Trichocoleus sp. FACHB-46: one gene and its partner. The protein of the gene in region 1 interacts with the protein of each later gene in a pairwise test. Links are inferred from orthologs where the notes say so. Each region holds a gene or a part of one and is shown on either strand. Other genes may lie near its edges. The genes, in order: H6F72_RS14820 and ileS.

The links.
Region 2: the proteins of H6F72_RS14820 (region 1) and ileS interact in binary tests that used the Escherichia coli proteins (3 or more experiments, as listed by UniProt). The link is inferred for Trichocoleus sp. FACHB-46 from one-to-one orthologs.

Annotation. Positions count from the first base shown.
Region 1 is NZ_JACJOD010000024.1:200,381-208,350, reverse strand. Bases 1,774-4,677 are described here. They hold H6F72_RS14820 (ABC transporter substrate-binding protein), read left to right. Parts: upstream 1,774-2,676; coding sequence 2,677-3,678; downstream 3,679-4,677. Other genes in these bases: H6F72_RS14815 (sugar ABC transporter ATP-binding protein), read left to right, coding at 3,699-4,677; H6F72_RS14825 (three-Cys-motif partner protein TcmP), read right to left, coding at 1,774-1,943. Outside these bases: H6F72_RS14830 (DUF5131 family protein), read left to right, coding at 32-805; more of H6F72_RS14825, read right to left, coding at 795-1,773; more of H6F72_RS14815, read left to right, coding at 4,678-5,252; H6F72_RS14810 (ribose ABC transporter permease), read left to right, coding at 5,249-6,250; H6F72_RS14805 (hydantoinase B/oxoprolinase family protein), read right to left, coding at 6,247-7,970. UniProt on the Escherichia coli protein: Part of the ABC transporter complex RbsABC involved in ribose import. Binds ribose. Also serves as the primary chemoreceptor for chemotaxis.
Region 2 is NZ_JACJOD010000010.1:133,940-142,415, reverse strand. The notes cover bases 2,353-5,762. They hold ileS (isoleucine--tRNA ligase), read left to right. Parts: upstream 2,353-2,676; coding sequence 2,677-5,562; downstream 5,563-5,762. Other genes in these bases: H6F72_RS30110 (Ycf66 family protein), read left to right, coding at 2,353-2,600. In the rest of the region: gndA (NADP-dependent phosphogluconate dehydrogenase), read right to left, coding at 1-893; more of H6F72_RS30110, read left to right, coding at 1,242-2,352; H6F72_RS06555 (VOC family protein), read left to right, coding at 5,781-6,227; H6F72_RS06550 (ParA family protein), read right to left, coding at 6,301-7,239; H6F72_RS06545 (HHL1-like protein), read left to right, coding at 7,559-7,987; H6F72_RS06540 (DNA translocase FtsK), read right to left, coding at 7,984-8,476. UniProt on the Escherichia coli protein: Catalyzes the attachment of isoleucine to tRNA(Ile). As IleRS can inadvertently accommodate and process structurally similar amino acids such as valine, to avoid such errors it has two additional distinct tRNA(Ile)-dependent editing activities.

The DNA of each region.
Region 1 (7,970 bases):
GAAGCTTGACTTCTGATGGTACAGTCAGCCTATGACAAGCACACACACAGGTATAGAGTGGACTGACAAAACTTGGAACCCTACGACTGGTTGCGATAAGGTTAGCCCAGGATGTACCCATTGCTATGCAGAAGCACTAACAAAGCGCTTTTCGCGAAACTTTCCTAATGGGTTTGAGCTGACTATACATCCACAGAGATTACAAGAGCCAAGGCGGTGGCGAACTCCAAGCCGAATCTTTGTCAATTCGATGAGTGACCTTTTTCACGAGGATGTTCCTGTTTCCTTTTTAAAGGAAGTTTTTTCAGTTATTAAGGAAACACCTTGGCATATCTATCAGATTCTTACAAAGCGCCATGAACATTTGCTAAAAGTGTCCGCTCAGTTAGACTTTCCTGAGAACGTATGGATAGGCGTATCTGTTGAAAATCAAAGCTATGCCCATCGCATTGATTACTTACGCCAAATTCCAGCAAAAGTGCGTTTTCTCTCCTGTGAACCTCTCTTAAGCGCGCTACAGCTTGACCTAACAGACATTCACTGGGTTATTGCTGGCGGAGAATCTGGTCAAGGGCATCGACCAATGAAAACTGAGTGGGCGCAAAGCATTCGTGATCAATGCCAAAATGCTGAGGTGGCATTCTTCTTTAAACAGGTCGGAGGAAGAACTCCTAAGGCAGGAGGGAGATTGCTAGACGGTCAAATTTGGGACGAGATGCCAGATGCGTGGAAGCAGCATCTTGAGAAGTGGGAAAGCTACTCAATAAAACCTAGTAAATCGGAGAGATCGAAGCTTACTGCTTAGCAGGAAATTTGATAACAACATTATCTCCAAATGTTACTTCTCCATGCTGCTTACGTCGTTTATTGGCAGGTGGTTCAGCTTGAATTTTCCCTTGCTGCTCAAGCTTTCGTAAAGCAGCCTTGTAATTTTTTTTAATGTAGCGTTTACCTAAATGGTGCTGGTTATAAACCTCTAACATTGTGATTTTCTGAGCCGAAAACTCACGCAGCAGCATATCCTCTAAATCATCCAGAGGACGTGATAGCTCAAATAATAAAGGTTGGTTGGAAGTAGCAGGGCTATATTCAAAGGAAGGGACACCCTGCTCATGTTCTGAGCTCTCCGGTGCCATAATTTCCTTCATAATTTCGTAGCCTTTTACATGCTTGCTTACGAAAATAAGGTGGTGACTAGTACGTTTTCCATCCTCGTACTTAAAACGAAAAGGGAGAACATGCTTGCCACCCATCTCTTTTAGTGCTTCACAAATCGCTTCTACAATAGATAACTCCCGCTCCAAAGGTGGCATTGATCTTAATCGCTGGCGTACCTGATCAGCGCGCTCTTTACCGAAGAGAGCATTCATGTGTTCTTCTACGGAGGCGTTGCCTAAACCCATGTTGATGCGATTATAGTTGAAGAAAAATATACAATCACAACCCCAACTTTTGACTACCGAGTTGATTAACTGTAAGGACAGTCCCTTATAGCCCCAAGGATCAACAAAGAATAGGGTAGGAATAAGCTTTCTGTTCTCAAACTCCTTAACTATTTCTTGACCAACTTCATGACTTCTTACTACTGGCTTATATCTTAACGCTTCGATGCCAGGAAGCGAATCAATAGCTTGTTCCAGGGAACTAGTATTATCTGAATCTGCATCATTAAAAAGAGCTACTAGTGAATTTCTTAAATCTGGATCAAGAATTGCTTTCTCTAAGACTAGAAGAGGAGTTGATTTTGAACCATCTTTATAGCGTCCCGGTCCAGCAAATAAGTCAATGTAAGCAATTTTAGCTTCACTATTACTATTATTGTGAGTATTCCTTTTCGATACTGAAAGGATTACCTTTGCCCAAGCCCAAAAATACTTCTCAACTATTCTGGCTTTGACTAAAGATTGTTCTTTCTGTTCATCAAAGAACGAATTGCCGCTCACAACTTACTCCTGAATCTCAAATTAATTAAACACTCCTAAAGATAGCCTTTTGCTTTCTGGGTCAGCAACTTTTTTGCTGTCAGATCTAAAACTTTAAAGAAATAACCGTTGGATTTGCAATTACTTCAAAAACTCTTTAGTGCTATTGCAAAATCTTTAATAGCAAAAGTATCAGACTGATACATTTTAATGTTGATTTCACTACCAGCTTAAACGGTTACCAAATTAATTTATGCTTAGATAAGCTTTAAGGCATCGCTTAACTGATTTACCTTTAAGCTTAAATAAAATTATATTAAAGACAAATAAATTATTAATTGAGTTAGTGATTCTAACTAAGCCGTTGGATAGATGTGGTTTGTTTTTATAAAAGCGGAGGATAAACTGAGTAAAGAGTCATATCGAATATAAATCTGTCAGTTTAATACCAACGTCTTCTAGCAGTTTTAGCTAAAGGCTATTTCGAGATCAAACACTTCTAAATGTGTTTTTACAAAAGTAAACAATTTAATGCTTGGAGGTGTAGAGATGGCTCTGCGTCTTGTTAGGCATTTAATTAGTTGGAGCTAATAGCGCTCTTCTCTAAATCAAAAACCAAATATTAGGAAGAGTTGAAATTGCAGAAGCTCAAATGCCTCTCAGTTAGGTCTGAATGATTCAGAGCTAGCTCATGCTTTTGATTAATTCGCAGATCTATATTCTGTTGGCTCTCTTAATGAGTTGGTGGAAATAGATGAACGTGAAAAGAGTAGCGATCGCTGCTGGCGCTTTGAGTCTCGCCAGTAGTGCGCTTGTGGCTTGCTCACCGACTACCCCAAATAACCGATTAGCGATCGAGGGTAATCAGGGCAACCCAGGCAATGAAGCGGTGAAGCTGAAGTCTGTTGCTGTGACCGTGGGCGATTTGAGCAATCCTTTTTTCGTGCTGATGGGGCGAGGCGCGGAAGCAGAAGCCAAAAAAATTGGTGGTCCAGATGTCAGAGTCACGTTGGTATCCAGCGGCTATGACCTGAACCAGCAATTTAACCAGATCGAAAATTTCATTGCTTCTGATACCGACGTGATCGTCCTCAACGCGGGGGATAGCAAAGGCATTGCTCCAGCCGTAGAGAAGGCCAAACAAGCGGGCATCGCGGTGATTGCGGTAGATACAGGGGCAGAGGGAGGTGTAGATGCCACCATCACCTCCAATAACGTCCAAGCGGGACAAGTTAGCTGCCAATACATTGCCGATCGCCTGAAAGGGAAAGGCAACATCGTCATCGTCAATGGCCCTCCAGTCAACTCGGTCTTTGAGCGAGTCGATGGCTGTAAAGAAGTTTTGGCCAAATATCCGGATATCAAAGTTCTTTCCAAAGACCAGAACGCTGAAGGAAGCCGAGATGGGGGGCTAAGAGTGATGAGTGACTTGCTCACCTCCTTCCCCAAAATCGATGCCGTATTTGCAATTAATGATCCTTCGGGAGTCGGGGCAGAGTTAGCAGCTCGGCAAGCCAAGCGTAGTGAGTTTTTCATTGTAGGTGTGGATGGCGCACCAGAAGCTAAAGAAGCGATCGAAGACCCCAATAGCTTGTTTGTGGCGACTGCGGCTCAAGACCCCTTAGGCATGACCCGCAAGGCCGTTCAAGTCGGTAATGACATTCTGCATGGCAAGAAGCCTGCTAACCCGGACATTTTGATTCCAGTCAAGCTAATCACGCGAGAGAACGTCAGCGAATATCCAGGCTGGCAGTGAGATTGATTTAGGAGCTACTGATGACCACCGATATCCGAGCCTCATCCCCAGAAGGAGCGATCGCCACTCCAGTCCTGGAAATGCGAGGCATCACCAAACGATTTCATGGTGTCCCGGCGCTGCAAGGCGTGAACCTCATCATCTATCCCGGAGAAGTTCATGCCCTGATGGGGGAAAACGGGGCAGGCAAAAGCACATTGATGAAAATCTTGGCGGGCGCTTATATCGCGGACGAAGGCGAGATTCTGATCAACGGTCGCCCTGTCAACATTACCGATCCAGCGATCGCCAGACAATCGGGCATCAACCTGATTTATCAAGAGCTGAATGTCGCGCCCAACTTGACTGTAACCGAAAACATGTTCATGGGCAGGGAGTTGCGGCGAGGGCCATTTCTCGATCGCGACGGTATGGAACGAGAAGCAGCCCAAGTCCTCAGAACTTTGGGAGCTAGTTTCACCACTCACGATATCGTTGGAGATCTCGCGATCGCGGAACAGCAGCAGGTAGAAATTGCCCGCGCCCTCAAGGACAACAGCCGCATTTTGGTGATGGACGAGCCGACAGCAGCTCTGTCTGACAGGGAGACAGAACACCTGTTTGAGGTGATTCGGCGGTTGCGGAGTGATGGCATTGCCATTATCTACATCAGTCACCGTATGGAAGAGATCTATGCTTTGTCCGATCGGGTCAGCGTCCTGCGAGATGGACAATACATTGGCAGCCTAACCCGCAGCGAAATTTCTCCCGATCGCCTAGTGCAGATGATGGTCGGTCGGCCCATGCAAGACTTCTATGAGCACCAGCGCCAAAGCACGCCAGGTCCGGTGGTTCTGGAAGTGAGAAACATGAGTGATGGCCGTAAGGTGCAACCCGCCAGTTTTTCGGTCCATGCGGGAGAAGTGCTGGGGCTGGCTGGTCTGGTCGGTGCAGGCAGGACGGAACTATCGCGGCTGATTTTTGGTGCTGACCCTAAGACGAGTGGCGAAGTCTTTCTGAACGGTCAGAAGCTGAACATTAACTCCCCTGGTGACGCGATCGCCGCAGGGATTGGCTATGTCCCAGAAGATCGCAAAGACCAAGGGCTGTTTCTAGAGATGAGTTCTCGCAAAAACATCGTCCTGAATCGGCTGAAGCAAGATGCTCATGCTGGCCTGGTCAATTGGGGTGCAGTTAATCAGGTGGCGACGGACGCTGTAGAGAACTTTAATATCCGCCTGGCCAACTTGGAAATTCGAGCTGTAGACCTGTCGGGGGGAAACCAACAAAAGTTGTTGCTGGCCCGCTGGCTGGCCATTAAACCCAGAGTCATATTGCTGGACGAACCGACGCGTGGGGTGGACATCGGCGCAAAAAGTGAGATCTACCGCATTATTAGCAACTTGGCTGCAGAAGGAGTCGCCATTCTCATGGTTTCTAGCGAACTGCCAGAAGTCGTAGGGATGAGCGATCGCGTGTTGGTAATGCGAGAGGGCGAGCTGGTGGGCGAGCTAGGCGGCTCTACTGGCAGACAGATTACGCAAGAAAACATCATGGCTTACGCCACTGGCGCATCGGAGGTAGCAGGATCATGAGCCAAACTGAACTAAGACCGCGTCGAGACCAGACGAGCGATCGCCCCCGCGCTCAGAAACGCAAAGGAGCCAGGGATTTACTGCAAGTGGCAGGAATTTTGCCCATCCTGCTGATTATTGGCATTCTGTTTACGTTTCTCACGCCGACTTTCCTGACCCCTGGCAACCTGGTTAATATCGCTCGGCAAGCCTCGATCAATATCGTGCTAGCGACCGGGATGACCTTTGTAATCCTGACCGGAGGCATTGACCTGTCCGTTGGCTCGATTTTGGGCGTATCGGCAGTGGTCGCAGTGCTCGTCTCCCTGATTCCTGCTTTGGGTTGGGCGGCTGTCCCCGCAGCACTACTGGCAGGGCTAGCAATGGGCTTGGCGAATGGCGCGTTGATTGCTTTCCTCGATCTACCGCCGTTTATCGTTACTCTAGGCGCGTTAACGGCTTGGCGAGGCACCGCCTATTTAGTGGCGAACGGCACGACCGTGATCAACCGCGACCTCAACTTCGCCTGGATTGGCAACAACTATCTTGGCCCCATACCTTGGCTAGTGGTGATTGCGTTACTGGCAGTAGCGGCGAGCTGGTTCGTCCTCAGGCGTACTGTATTGGGCGTGCAGATCTACGCAGTGGGTGGCAACTCACGAGCAGCACGGTTAACTGGGATTAAAGTCAATCGGGTGCTGCTATTCGTCTATGGTGTCAGTGGCTTGCTCTCTGGCTTAGCGGGCATCATGAGTGCCAGTCGTCTTTACAGCGCCACGGGGATGTTGGGCAACGGCTATGAGTTAGACGCGATCGCAGCAGTCATTCTCGGTGGCACCAGCTTCACCGGAGGCATTGGCACCATCGTCGGCACGTTGGTCGGCGCGCTGATCATCGCAGTGCTCAACAACGGCCTCACTTTGCTGAACATGTCCTATTTCTGGCAACTGGTGGTCAAAGGTTTGGTGATCATCGCGGCTGTGACGATCGACCGTTTGCGTCGTCGTAATCGCCGTTAGAGTGAACCGTAACCTCCACCACCGGGGGTTTCAATTACAAACACATCGCCGGGGTTCATTGCGACCTCGGCTTTGCTGTCTAATAGCTCGATCGCCCCGTTTTGTCGTTCTACCCAGTTTCGAGCGATCGCCCCTGGTTGACCTCCTTGCAAACCAAAAGGTGAAATGCGCCGACGGTTAGAAAGAATTGCCGCTGTCATAGCTTCACGAAAACGGATGCGACGAATCACGCCATTGCCACCGTGATATTTGCCCGCACCACCGCTGTCAGGCCGAATCGCAAAAGCTTCTAACAACACCGGAAAGCGCCATTCCAACACTTCCGGGTCTGTGAGACGAGAGTTGGTCATGTGAGTTTGCACCGCATCGGTACCTGCAAACGTGGGGCCAGCGCCAGAACCACCACAGATGGTTTCGTAATATTGATAGCGATCGCTGCCAAAGGTGAAATTGTTCATCGTGCCCTGAGACGCAGCCAGCACCCCCAATGCCCCATACAGCGTATCCACGATCGCCTGAGACACCTCCACATTCCCCGCTACTACTGCCGCTGGATATTGTGGATTCAACATAGAACCTTCAGGGATATGAATGTCTAAAGGCTTGAGGCAACCCGCATTCAACGGAATGTCATCCTCTACCAACGTGCGAAACACATAGAGAACCGCTGCTTTCGTCACGGCTAAAGGCGCATTGAAGTTGTTCGGCTGTTGTGGAGAACTCCCCGTGAAATCAATCCGAGCAGTGCGGGCGGTGTGATTGATTGCGATCGCCACTTGAATTTGGCTACCATCATCCATTTCATAGGTGAAGCGGCCATCCTTCAGCACTGCAATCACCTGCCGCACCGTCTCCTCCGCGTTATCTTGCACATGGCGCATATAAGCTTGCACCGTCTCCAAGCCAAAATGCTCGACCATCCGATGCAGCTCTTGCACCCCCTTCTCATTCGCCGCAATCTGCGCCTGTAAATCGGCCAAATTCTGCGTCAAATTCCGCACCGGATAAGGCCCAGAAGTTAACAGCTCACTGAACTCCTGCTCGCGAAATTGTCCCTGATCTACTACCTGAAAGTTATCAATCAGAATCCCCTCCTGCTCCACCGAAGTACTATTCGGCGGCATCGACCCCGGTGTAATTCCTCCGATATCAGCATGGTGACCGCGAGAAGCGACGAAGAAGAGAGGAGTAAGGGATGAGGAGTGAGGAGTATTCACTGCAAACACAGGCGTTATCACCGTCACATCCGGTAAATGCGTCCCGCCATTGTAGGGATTGTTGATGGCGTAGACATCGCCAGGTTTGAGCTGATCTCCTTTTGCAGTCAATAAGCTTTGCACACTCTCACTCATCGACCCTAAATGCACCGGAATATGAGGTGCATTCGCCACCAATTGACCCTGCCCATCAAAAATCGCACAAGAGAAATCTAGACGCTCCTTGATGTTGACCGAGTAGCTGGTGTTTTGTAGCGTAAACCCCATCTGCTCCGCGATCGCCATAAACAAGTTGTTGAAAATCTCCAACATCACCGGATCAACATTCGTGCCGATCGCTTGCTGCCTCACCAAAGGTGTAATACGCTCAAGCACTAAATGACTGCGCTCGTTCACCTGTGCTTGCCACCCCGGTTCAATCACATTAGTTCCAGTCGCTTCAATGATGATGGCTGGACCTGAGATGCGATCGCTAGGTTGCAGGTTAGCTCGGTCAAAGACTG
Region 2 (8,476 bases), on another replicon or contig:
CGTTCTTCTTTTTGAGAAGAGGTAATCCGGGCATTCACGGCAGCAATCATGGTGGGGATGGAAACACCTAGCTCTAACGCACTGGCAACCGTCCAACGCCCCGTCCCTTTCTGGGCAGCAGCATCTAGAACCACATCGACTAGGGCATTGCCTGTATCGGGATCAATTTTCTTGAAGATGTCGGCTGTAATTTCAATTAGGTAAGAGTCGAGTTCTTCGGTGGTATTCCACTCAGCAAAAACTTCATGTAGCTGGTTGTGATTTAAGCCTAGGGTATTCTTCAGCAAGTCGTAGGCTTCTGCAATCAACTGCATATCGCCGTACTCAATGCCGTTGTGCACCATTTTGACGTAGTGCCCTGCCCCACCCGGACCAATGTAGGTCACGCAAGGGCCATCATCCACTTGGGCCGCAATCTTGGTCCAAATGGGAGCGAGTTCATCATAGGCAGCTTTAGAGCTACCTGGCATCAAGCTGGGGCCATTCAGGGCTCCTTCTTCGCCGCCACTGACTCCCATGCCGACAAAATGGAGTCCGGAAGGTTCTAACTCCTTAGTGCGCCGCTCCGTATCTTCATAGAGAGAGTTGCCACCATCAATAATGATGTCACCAGGCTCTAACAGGGGTCTCAGCTGATTAATCACAGCATCGACTGGAGCCCCCGCTTTCACCATAATTAAAATTTTTCGGGGCCGTTCTAGGGAAGCTACAAAGTCTTCAATGGAGTAGGCGGCTTTGACTTGCTTACCTTGCGCCCGCTGTGCCATGAAGACATCGGTTTTGTCTGGGGTTCGGTTATAAACGGCAATCGGAAAACCATTACGTTCAACGTTCAGGGCTAGGTTCTCACCCATAACCGCTAAACCAATGAGACCAAAGCTCTGCTGGGTCATAACACTTTTTACCAACTCTGCATGTATCAGGGCCTGTGATTCCCCTTCAGGGTAGCCCGATCCCCTTAGGTTGTACTGGAAGAAGAAATTAAGAGCCTCCGCAAAAGGCTGGAAAAATGAGGATTTGAGTCTGTCTAGGGAAAGAAATTCAGAAAGATTATCCCTAGAAAGCATGAATTAAGCTGAGGCGATCGCTACAAATTGTTACGCCAACGCGATCGCCTCGCCACCTTTACAACCAGAGCCTCAGGACAATTCAGCCTGCTTTAGGATTCAATATGTCAGAGACAATAGACATTAAGGCAGTAGATTGAATGAGTAGTCGTCAGATGCAGTAGGGAGTGCACGATGCTTGCATACATCCTGGCATTGGCTGTCGCGCTTGGCAGCTTTGCTCTATATATGGCCGCTTTCTTCTTTCCAGAAGTTCATCGCAAAAGCGATTTTATTTGGAGCGGTATTGCTCTGTTTTATGCCCTAGTGCTATGGGTCTGTGCGGGACGGATCACCGGGGGTGTCCTACTGGGTCAGACGGCAAGCGTCGCCCTCCTCGGTTGGTTTGGCTGGCAAACCCTAAAAATGCGCTGGGATCTCACCCCAGCTGAACAAAAAACTCAACTGCCTGTCCAGGCAACACCAGCCGCCCTGCGAGGCACCACTCAGCAAGTTCGAGACAAGCTGATTGGCTTCTCTTCCTCCGAAAACGTGACCCAACTCAAGGACCAAGCCAGCCGTCTCTTCAATAGCGTGAAAGAGCGATCGCAGGGAGGTACGGGCCAGTCACCCAGTTCAACCAGTGCATCTGCTAGTTCGGGGGCTACGGTACCCACTGAAGTAGTAGGTTCTGGCACCAGTGGCAGTCAATCAACTTCCAGCGCCAAAGCAACCTCTAACCCTTTAGCTTCTGTGTCAGGACTGGTTGACACGGTGAAGGGTGCGATCGCCAAGATTGGCCAGAAGAAACCCAGCCGCCCCATGATCGAGCTCAATCATCCGCCTAAGTCGGGTCCTGGAGCAGACACCGAGGTGAGCGATGAGCTTGAGGACGACATGGCTGACCCCACTGCCGCAGCTGCAACGCCAACGCCAGTTAGCTCACCGACCTCATTGAGTGACGACGAGCCGACTTTACTGCTAGAGTCACCCAACCAAGCCGTTGCCGAAACACCAACTGCGACGACCAACGCCGAACTGCTAAGCGTTGACGAAGAAGAGACCCTGCTCAACAACGCCGCCGAAGTAGCTCCAGAAGCGCTAGATGACGTAGTGGTACCCACTGGCTTTACCCCTTCTGGTGATGTATCCGCATCGATCCCAGAAGATGAAGCCACTCCAGAAGCAGTGGAGCAGGCAGCTACAGGCCTTGAAGTGGTAGAGAACCCGCTTGGTGATCCCTTCGTGCCTGCCGAAGCCATCCCAGTAGATGCAGCCGAAATTGACCTAGCTCCACCTGCTGAACCGATTGGCCCCGGCGATCCAATTGAGCGTCAGCAAGAAGACATCGATCTCAATGCTCCGCCGATTGAACCTGCAACATTTACGCTGGTTGAGCCGGAAGCGGTAGAGGAAGCGATCGCGGCGTCCGAAGCGACATCGGAGGACACCCCAGAGCTAAAGCGGCCCAACCCACCCAACCCATTTTTGGTAGAACAGGCCCAGCCTCAGGACCCTGAAAATTCAGAGTCATCTGAAAATCCTGAAAACTAAACTTGAAGCATAGGGAGCTTGTCAAGGATAATGGTCAAAGCAAGACTTGACCTTTATCCTTCGTTGGCTTCCGACTGTGACAGAATCAGGAACTTATAAAAACACCGTCAATCTGCCCAAAACCAACTTTGACATGCGCGCCAATGCTGTCAAACGCGAACCAGAGCTGCAACAGTTTTGGGCAGAGCACCAGATTTATGAGCACCTGTCGCAGAACAATCCAGGTGAGCTGTTTATTCTGCATGATGGGCCTCCCTACGCCAATGGTTCGCTGCACATTGGCCACGCCCTCAACAAGATTCTGAAGGATATTATTAATAAGTTTCACCTGCTTCAGGGGCGCAAAGTTCGCTACGTTCCCGGTTGGGATTGTCATGGTTTGCCGATTGAACTGAAAGTTCTGCAAAACATGAAACCAGACGAGCGGCAAAAGCTAACGCCCTTGGATCTGCGCCACAAAGCCAGAGATTTTGCGATCGCCACTGTGGACGACCAGCGCCAATCCTTCAAGCGCTATGGCATCTGGGGCGATTGGGAGCATCCGTATTTGACTCTCACACCTGCTTATGAAGCGGCTCAGATTGGGGTATTTGGGCAAATGGTGTTGAAAGGTCATATTTATCGCGGTCGCAAGCCTGTCTACTGGAGTCCTAGTTCCAAAACAGCGTTAGCAGAAGCAGAACTGGAGTATCCCGAAGGCCACACCTCTCGCAGCTTATACGCCGCCTTCCCCATGACTGGGTTGTCTGACACCGCTCAGGAGGCTTTTGGCCCCTATTTGCCAGATTTGAAAGTGGCAATCTGGACTACAACTCCTTGGACGATTCCCGCCAACATGGCCGTCAGCGTCAACCCAAAGCTAAACTACGCGGTGGTAGAAGTCGGACCTAGCGATCGCCTCCCCGACACCAAATACCTGATCGTCGCCGCCGAACTCGTGGAGCGCCTCTCAGAAGTGTTGGGGACGACTCTCACCGTTAAAGCCACGCTCAAAGGCCAAGCCCTAGAGCATTCCACCTATCGCCATCCCTTGTTCGATCGCGAAAGCCCGATTGTCGTGGGTGGCGATTACGTCACAACCGAATCCGGTACAGGCTTGGTTCACACTGCCCCCGGTCATGGTCAAGATGACTATCAAGTGGGTTTGCGCTACGGCTTACCTGTCTTCGCGCCAGTAGACGACAACGGCGACTTCACCGAAGAGGCAGGCCCATTTGCAGGCTTAAACGTCCTCGGCCCTGGCAACCAAGCCGTGATCGATGCCTTGCAAACTGCGGGTTCGCTCCTCAAAGAAGAACCCTACGTCCATAAGTATCCCTACGACTGGCGCACCAAAAAGCCAACTATCTTCCGAGCGACTGAACAGTGGTTTGCTTCGGTATCTGGGTTCCGGGAAGCCGCTCTAGAAGCGATCGCCTCTGTCCAATGGATTCCCGCCCAAGGCGAAAACCGCATCACCTCAATGGTGGCTGAGCGATCCGATTGGTGCATCTCTCGTCAACGGAATTGGGGCGTGCCGATCCCCGTGTTCTACGACGAAGCCACCCGAGAACCTTTGCTTACCGAAGAAACGATCGCCCATGTCCAAGCCATCTTTGCTGAGAAAGGCTCTGATGCTTGGTGGGAGCTCCCGGTGGAAGAGCTGCTGCCAGAAACCTACCGCAACAACGGTCGCAGCTACCGCAAAGGCACCGACACAATGGACGTGTGGTTCGACTCTGGCTCCTCCTGGGCCGCAGTCGCGAAGCAGCGCGAGGAACTGTGCTACCCCGCCAACATGTATCTGGAAGGCTCCGACCAGCACCGGGGTTGGTTCCAATCCAGCTTGCTCACCAGCGTCGCCGCCAATGGCGTTGCGCCCTACAACACCGTCTTGACCCACGGCTTTGTCTTGGATGAGCAAGGCCGCAAGATGAGTAAGTCAATGGGCAACGTCGTAGACCCGATGATCGTGATCAACGGCGGCAAGAACCAAAAAGACGAACCTCCCTATGGCTCCGATGTCCTGCGCCTCTGGGTGTCGTCCGTGGATTACTCCTCCGACGTGCTGATTGGCAAAAACATCCTGAAGCAAATGTCGGACGTGTATCGCAAGATCCGCAACACCGCCCGCTTCTTGATCGGCAACTTGCACGACTTCGATCCCACCAAAGATTCCATCGCCTACGAAGACTTGCCAGAACTCGATCGCTACATGCTGCATCGCTCCTGCGAAGTCTTCAACGAAATCACCGAAGCCTTCAAGAGCTTCCAGTTCTTCCGCTTCTTCCAGACGGTGCAAAACTTCTGCGTCGTAGACTTGTCTAACTTCTACCTAGACATCGCCAAGGATCGGCTGTATATCAGCGCCTCGGATGCTCTCCGTCGTCGCAGTTGCCAAACCGTGTTACGGATCATCCTTGAGAACTTGGCGAGAGCGATCGCGCCCGTGCTCTCCCACATGGCCGAAGACATCTGGCAATTCCTGCCCTACTCCACCCCCTACAAATCAGTGTTTGAAGCGGGTTGGGTGCATCTCGAAGGTCGCTGGCAAGTGGAATCTCTGGCAAAATCCTGGCCTGCCTTGCGGCAAATTCGCGCCGAAGTTAACCGAGTGTTGGAGAAAGCCCGCGCTGAGAAAATGGTCGGCTCCTCGCTGGAAGCTAAGCTCCTACTTTATGTACCTGACCTAGAGCTACGCCAGCAGCTACAAACCATGAACCCTGCCACCAGCCTCAACGGCAACGGCGTAGACGAACTGCGCTACCTGTTCATTGTCTCCCAGGTAGAACTGCTCGACTCCCCCGCTGCTCTAGAAGGCTTGCAATACAGCTCCCAATCTGATGCGCTCGGTGTGGGTGTAGTGAAAGCCGATGGCGAAAAATGCGATCGCTGCTGGAACTACTCCACCCACGTTGGCGAATCAGCAGCCCATTCCCTACTCTGCGAACGCTGCGAACCCGCCCTAGAAGGTCAATTTTAGATTGACCTAACCCCCTAGCCCCCTTCCCTACTAGGGAATGGGGAATCGGATTATAGATAAGGCTTTGAGAGACTTTTTGCTCCCCTCGCCTTGTAGGAGAGGGGCTGGGGGAGAGGTTCTTTGTTCGCGATCGCCCATAGTTCTATCTCCCAGAAGATAACGTCTGGCAGGCTTGCACGCCATAGTGGTGAAGTAAAGCCTCAAGATTTGAACTAAAAATGACTGATATTGGATTCACCCATGTGGCCTTGCCCGTTACCAACTTGGACGCCAGCATTGCCTTTTATGGCAAATACGCCAACATGGAAGCGGTGCATCGGCGCACTGACCCCAAAACCGGGGAGAACGTAGCTTGGCTCACCGACCACACGCGGCCCTTTGTGATTGTGTTGCTACAAGAACCCAACGTCGAGCACAAACTTTTACCCCCTGCTCATCTAGGAGTCGCCTGCGAAAGCCGCGAAGTCGTCGATCGCCTCTGTGACCAAGCCAGAGAAGAAGGTTGTCTTAACAACGGCCCCGCTGATGCAGGCCCCCCAATTGGCTACTGGGCCTTTGTCACCGATCCAGATGGCCATATTCTAGAACTCACCTATGGGCAAGAAGTCGCCCTGCGCGTGCAAGAAACCGCCAAAGAAAAGCAACCCGCCGAGAGTTCGGTGTAGCTGATTGCTGCGCTTGGTATTTCAGGGCTTAGCATTTGGAGTAGAAGCTAAGCCCCTACGATTTCTTCAAGATTTACTCCATGTCAGCGAGGGCAAACTTGCTAGGCTTTTGGTCCAGGCGGGCCGCAACCGTGAGTTTTTGTAGAAATTCTTGGGCCAGTCCCGCAAAGGCTTTAGCACCTGATGAACTCGGATTGCTGAGCACCACAGGGGTAAATGAATCGACAGCCTTAGAGACATTCACATCTACAGGAATCCGAGTCTTAAAGATTTTGGCTTCGCTGTAGTCTTCGTTCACCCGCTTCATGACTTGGCTGTAATAGCGACTCGTGAGTATATTGCCAGAGAGCATAAAAGTAATGCCCAGCAGTTGAATCTTGACTGGTGTACCTTCCTTGTGAGTTTCTCGCAGTTTGGCAAGGCGTCGTTCCAGAAGTTGAATTCCGATTAGAGAGAGGGGTTCGGGTTTAGCAGGCAGAACGTAGAAATCACTGGCTAAGAGAGCGCTGCGAGTCAAAAGGTTGTAGCCAGGGGCGCAGTCGAGAATGATGAAATCGTAGTCTTTCAGAACAGGTTGCAGAATACTTGAAATAAGCCCTTTTTCAAAGTTATTCCAAACTTGTTCAAAGTTTTTGGTGCTGTCTTTTGTGGCTTTTTCAAACAGCATTTCAGAAACTAAGAATTCATCGTATAAATCAATATCTCCAGGTAACAAATCCAATCCTTTGACATTACACATGTAGGCTTGGACTGCTTCAGGGACAAGATTAGGCAGTTGTTTGTCGCTATAAATGGCCCGATGTACTAGGTGTCGCAGGGTGCGCTTATTGTTGCGGAGCTTGGCAAAATCGCCGGGAGCCATGAGGCTGAGGGTGGCGCTGATTTGGGTGTCGAGATCGACAATTAAAACTCGCTTGCCATGATTTTTGGCCAGGGCAGTGGCTAAGTTGATGGTGAGGGTCGTTTTGCCAACGCCACCTTTCATGTTTGCAGTTGCGATGATAAATCCCATTCGTTGCGTCCTCTCAAGGGTCATGCATGGCCGAGCCAGGGTGGGTTAGGGGGTTAGGCACCTACGACATAACATGCAGTCCAGATCATAAGCGCAGTGGTACCAAACTTTAAACTTTACTCAGGGGAATCTTTGCTGGTTGCGATCGCTACTCTGACCCTTAAGAATACTCGATCGCTGCCAATTTTCACCTGATTATGAAGTCCCTAGAAACAGCATCTTAGCGTAATGGGGATCGGGTAGATATCCGCACTCTCGGTAGTTCTCTCATTTCTGAAAATACTGTAAACTTTCCTTAAGAGAGCAAGGAGCGATCGCTGTGACGAGTGGTGGATTTGGTAAGGCAGAAACCCCAAAAAAGTCTGTTTCTAAGAAAGCTGTCAAGCGGACTGAAGCTTCGAAGCAGTACGACAAAATGAAGACTGATGGGGTGCCTGAGTTCAATATCTATATGCGAATTCAGGGTAAGAAGCAGTGGTATCCGGTCGGCTCGATCGCGGTGAAGCGTAGCAGCCAAATCAACATGGCAATCTACGACAGCGAGAAGGATTTGCGCGAAGGTGCATTCCGCCTATTCCCCATCCTCCGCAAAAATCAAGCCAATCTGGAATACGGCTATCGCTTGAAGGAATTTAGCGACGAACCGATCCAAGTTGCCGTAAAACCTGAGCAAGCAGTTGCCAATGCGTTCCAATCGGCGATCGCCAACGTCAAAGACCGCTTCACCTCTCTCTTCAAGCGCAGTTAAGCATTTCCTGGTAAAGTCACCTTTTCTGCAAATAGGCTTTGAAGCCGCCACAAACCAGCACCCGAATGATAGAGCAAGTCACCTTTACCTAAAAGGTAGGCTGCTTCTGACTGCTTGCCACCCAAAATAATGGTAGAATCCGCTTCGCTAGCTGTGCGAAGTGCAACTCGTCCTGGCAAGTTGGATCGAATCAGAGGCGTTACGACTTTGGCTTCTGGACGCTGTGTGGCAATGATTAAATGAATTCCAGCTGCTCGTGCCTTGGCTCCTAATCGCTTAATACTTTGCTCTAGTTCTTTGCTAGCTTCTTTTTCAGCCATGAAGTCAGCATACTCATCAAAAATGCAGACAATGCGTGGCAAAGGCTGAGTTGCCTGCTGATTGTAAGCTTTAATATCTCCACATCTAGCTTTCTCTAAACGCCTGTAACGAGCTTCCATTTCATCGACCAGTTCAGTCATCAGGTCAATAGCTGGCTCCGTGTCTTTG